DNA from 2 places in the Glutamicibacter sp. genome. Region 2 is predicted to be linked to the other one. Evidence: riboswitches for the same ligand, from Rfam matches in the RefSeq annotation. Region 2 holds a riboswitch; the other holds the start of a gene.
What was found. A riboswitch is a leader RNA that binds a small molecule or an ion and turns the genes downstream of it on or off. The one in region 2 is predicted to bind S-adenosylmethionine.
Positions count from the first base shown of each region.

Region 1: it holds a riboswitch for S-adenosylmethionine, as region 2 does, so the genes downstream of both, ACRDT3_RS11585 (flavin reductase family protein) here and ACRDT3_RS11020 (hypothetical protein) in region 2, are expected to answer to the same signal.

Region 1 is NZ_JBOGEG010000018.1:3,497-5,695, reverse strand. It holds gene ACRDT3_RS11590 (hypothetical protein) at 486-662, shown strand; gene ACRDT3_RS11585 (flavin reductase family protein) at 729-1,229, opposite strand; SAM riboswitch class IV at 1,324-1,440, opposite strand; gene ACRDT3_RS11580 (AMP-binding protein) at 1,818-2,199, shown strand, end outside.
Region 2 is NZ_JBOGEG010000016.1:54,826-57,024, reverse strand. It holds gene ACRDT3_RS11025 (VIT1/CCC1 transporter family protein) at 1-982, opposite strand, end outside; gene ACRDT3_RS11020 (hypothetical protein) at 1,038-1,304, opposite strand; SAM riboswitch class IV at 1,321-1,434, opposite strand; gene ACRDT3_RS11015 (DinB family protein) at 1,502-2,089, opposite strand.

The DNA of each region.
Region 1 (2,199 bases), on a different contig from region 2:
GGTTATCAACACCCTCAATCGCCCAGTTTCCGGGGTTTTTCACCCTTTGTGCACATTTGCCCACGTCTCGTCCACAGTTTTGTGGATAACGCTGTGGATACTGATGAATTCATAAAACCCTAAGTCACCGTGGATTAAATTCGCCAACAGGGCCCGGATCTTCTAGTAGTCCACAATCAGCCAGGATTTCTCCATTCGGGGCGGTGGATAACTTAATGTGTGCAACGACTCGACGTGCGAACCTGGATCAGCGACTGGGTTGCCGGCGCACTCTCGCCAACTCACTTCCGCGGCCCGCCGTAGCGAACGCGCCATAATGCGTCCGGTACCCTCGTGATGCGCGACTTGGACATGGCGCGGAAACCCCATCCGAGGTTTGCCGGCAATTCGCTGCCGCTCCGGTCCAGCGTGCAGCGAGGTTCAACGAGCTTTCAGCGTGGCCTTGTTCCGCGGCCCAGGCGGGTGGCGAACAAGGAGGGTTCAAGGTGGTTTCTAGCGCCAGATACTTTGATGAGCAGGACATCTCCGAATGCCTGGGGCGGCTGGCACAAGAGGCAGGCTCGGAGATCGCCAGCCATCTCCCCAAGCCTTCAGGGTGGCGTGAGAAATCCGGCATTGCCGGCGGACGTGGCTGCAAGGAATGGCTCAACCCGCCGACCTGAAATTCAAAAAGGAATCGGCCAGATCAATGTTTTGATCTGGCCGAAGCCTTGCAAGTTGCGAAGCGCTTATACGAGCTCAGGAACCGGCAGCGAATGGAACCGCGAATCATGGAAGATCTGTGGCGAGTGCTCCGAGGTGCGGTGCCCATGGACTTCCATCAGGACTACCCAGTGATCCCCCGCTTCGACCTCGTTGTAAATAGAAGTCTCCAGCCACAGCGTGGAGTCGTTGACGAAGAGCGCGCCCTGATCCGAGGAATAGGTATCGATTCCGCGGAACCGGTCGCCATTCTTCGATGCAATCTGAGCGCAGACACCTTCATTGCGTTCACTCAGCACTGAGACGCCGATGCGGCCGGCATCGCGCAGCTTTGGCCAAGTGTTCGAGGACTTCTGCACTGCGAACATCACCAGTGCAGGTTCGAGGGAAACACCCACGGTAAACGATGAAGCGACAATGCCGGTCTTCTCGCCATCCAGTTCTGCACAGAGGGCGGCTACGCCTGATGGATGCTGAGCGAAAACCTTGCGCAGGGTCAACGGGTCAAGTTCAAGATTCAATGACATGGCTCGATTCCTTTGGGTCTTGCCCACCGCGCAGTAGCCAGCAAGCATTGGCTTCTCGTTACTCGAAGCCGCTTGGGCTGAAGTTCCGCGCCGTGTGCGGTACTTGTTCCAGCACATTTTGTGTGGAACCGAATCCTCACCTGGAGCACCCCACTACCGTTGAGAGGGTTGCCGATCAGCAAGCCAGGGCTTATAGCTGATGCTCTTGATTCTGTTTAAAACGATATGGCTCATGGCGAACAGCCGTCAAACATTTCACTTCGCAAATCGCAATATTCGACGAAATATTCGATCCAATGCCCCGCACTGGACCCTTGGGCAGTCTTTTATTCGCAACATGCCGCGCTTATTGGGCCCATTGGCTTAATGGATCGCAGCAGGCTTCTGCCGATCTTGATTCGGCAGAATACCAACGCCTCCCCCAAGCTCAGAGTCCTGCCGCGAATTCCCTACCGCCCACCGTAATGAAACTTGGTTTCTCGGCATGACGCTGAGGTTCATGTCACTATTGTTCATGGAGTGCGTTGAGTCACACTCTCGCTTATTGTTCTCCGTAACCATCGATGACGATTGAGGAATAGCCACACCATGGTAGAGATTCAGGCCAACCATTCAGAATTGACCCCACTGCGTTTCTTGGAACGCACAGCCGAGGCCTATCCGAAGAAGACCGCCGTAATCCATGGAACTCGCAGCTTCTCCTATGAAGAATTTGAAGCACGGGTGCACCGCTTTGCCCAGGCGCTGAAATCACGCATTGAGCCAGGCGACCGCGTAGCCGTGCTGGCACCGAATACTCCCGAGATGCTCATGGCGCATTATGCCGTGCCGTTAGCTGGCGGAGTACTCATTGCCCTGAACACCCGCCTCTCGGCCCACGAGCTGCAGTACATCGTTGATCATTCTGCCGCCAAGCTGATGCTTGCCGACACCGAACTGCTGGAGAACACCAAGACTCTGCGCCAGGAGA
Region 2 (2,199 bases):
TCCCGCCGGTGATCATCAGGGCCAAGCCCACCAGGACTACCGAGACGATGATCGCGGTCATGCCGGACAGGCCAAGGACATATGGCAGGATCGGCACCACAGCGCCGGAAGCGAAGAGGATGAACGAGGTGGCCGCCGCGCCGGTGGCCGACCCCAGTTCCTGGTGCTCCTTCTCAAGTTCTTCGCCGCGGCCTTCGGGGTTCAACGAGAAGTCGGGGTTGCAATCGCAGGTGAACAGGCCCATGCGTTCTGCGGCCCGGTGCTCGGCATCTTCATCGCTCATGCCGCGGGCCTTATAGATCAGCAGCAGCTCGTTGGCGTCCAGATCAAGGTTCGGGGCCGCGGTCAGCGTGACCTGGGTTGGACGTGAAGCGGTCAGCAGCTCGCGCTGGGAACGCACCGAAACATATTCGCCAGCTGCCATTGACAGTGCACCGGCCAGCAATCCGGCAACACCGGAGAACAGCACGAAAGTCGCTGAAACACCGGTCGCGCCGATACCCATGATCAGCGCCAGATTGGAAACCAGCCCGTCGTTGGCGCCGAAGACCGCAGCACGGAAGTTGCCCGAAAGGCGCGCCCGGCCTGCTGTAGCTAGTGCGCGCACGACTTCTTCGTGGACCTGTTCGTCGGCCGCCATCTGCGCGGTGGCGTCCTTGTCGTCGCGGTAGGGCGAACTGCTCTCGGAGCGCTGGGTCATAGCCAGGACGAAGACCGAACCGAAATGCAATGCCAGGAAACGCAGCATCGTGCGCCGCAGCGACGGGCGGACTTCCTTGACATGTTCGCCGAGCAGGACGCGCCAGTGGGATTCGTGGCGCGCTTCCGCCTCTGCCAGGCCCAGCAGGATTTGCCGTTCCTGCCCGCTTTTCTTTTCCGCCAGGGCCCGGTAGATGGAGCCTTCGGCGACTTCATCAGCGAGATACTTGCGCCATCGCTGGATCTGCGCTTTGGTAGGTTCGGTTGCTGAGTGCTGTGACATCGCGAAGATGACTCTCCTGGAACGTGGAGTTTCCCAATGAAACCCGTGGATCGGATCAACTACCCAGTTTAGTCAGGGCTCCTGCACTTGGGAATTTGGCAAGACTAAAAGCAAATCGCTTGCCCGCAGGATCTCCGGCTACCGGCACCACCAGCAGCAATTCAGAAGTGGCCGGATCGAAGGTCGGACGGCGGGCACAACGAGCAATGAGCCGTTCAAGCCTGAGTGGATCTGCAACGTAGCGGGTGCGCCAGCGGCCTTCGGCCTTGAACTGCACCTGGCCGGTCTGGCGGTCGATGACGGGCAGAATCGGATATGCCATGGGAGGTCAACTCTCTTGCGAGCTCTTGCCCGTGCACCTGTTGATGCGCGGACCGCTTCCTCATCCGAACCACCCATGAACTTGGGGTTGGTGCGCGGCCAGTCGGAGCTTGGCGCCGCGTCTCGTGAAGCAACATTTCCGATGGTACCGCCGCCGGTCGGGCCCGGTGAAGTCCCAATGCGTAATATGACTGCGGGTCAGCTGCCCGGGGCAAAGGCATTGGCCAGTTGCTGCAGCTTCTCGCGTTGTTCGGCCCATTGCCCAGCGGTGTAGTCGGGCAGCAAATCCAGTTGCGCGGTCCAGCCAGCGCGGCCATCGAGCTGCTCGCGAATAATATCCAAATGCCCTGCATGCCTGGAGGTCTCGGCGAGCGCATGGATGAGCAGGTGATCCAAGGTGGTATTCCCGGCTGGCCCCCACCACGGCACCTCCACGGGGCAGTCCAGGGGCAGGGTGCTGATGGCCGCATCCGCGAAGGCGATGGCTTTCCGATAGAGGCCGATCAGCTGTTGGGCACGCATGTCTGCTGGCGGAAGGAAATCCGCGTCGGGATCATGCGGTGCTATGAACTCGCGAACGTAGCGGTCATCGGCCTTGCGCTTGAGGCAGGTGCCGAAATATTCGTATTCATTGATCGCCAGATGGTGCAGTACACCCAGAATATGGGTGCCAGTAGGGGTGAGCGGGGTGCGGGCCAGGTGCTCGGCGAGGCCTTCTGCCTTGAAGATCGCATTCTCGCGTGCGTCGTTCAGGTACCCGCAGAGCTTGTCCTTGGTGCTGTCCATGGACAGAGTCTAGTGACCGTGGTGGGTCCGCGGTAGGGGCGCCGTGTGTTTACCATTGGTAAACTTGCCCCGCAGGCCTTGAAGCCAAAGTGGTTGCAGTTGTTGCTGCT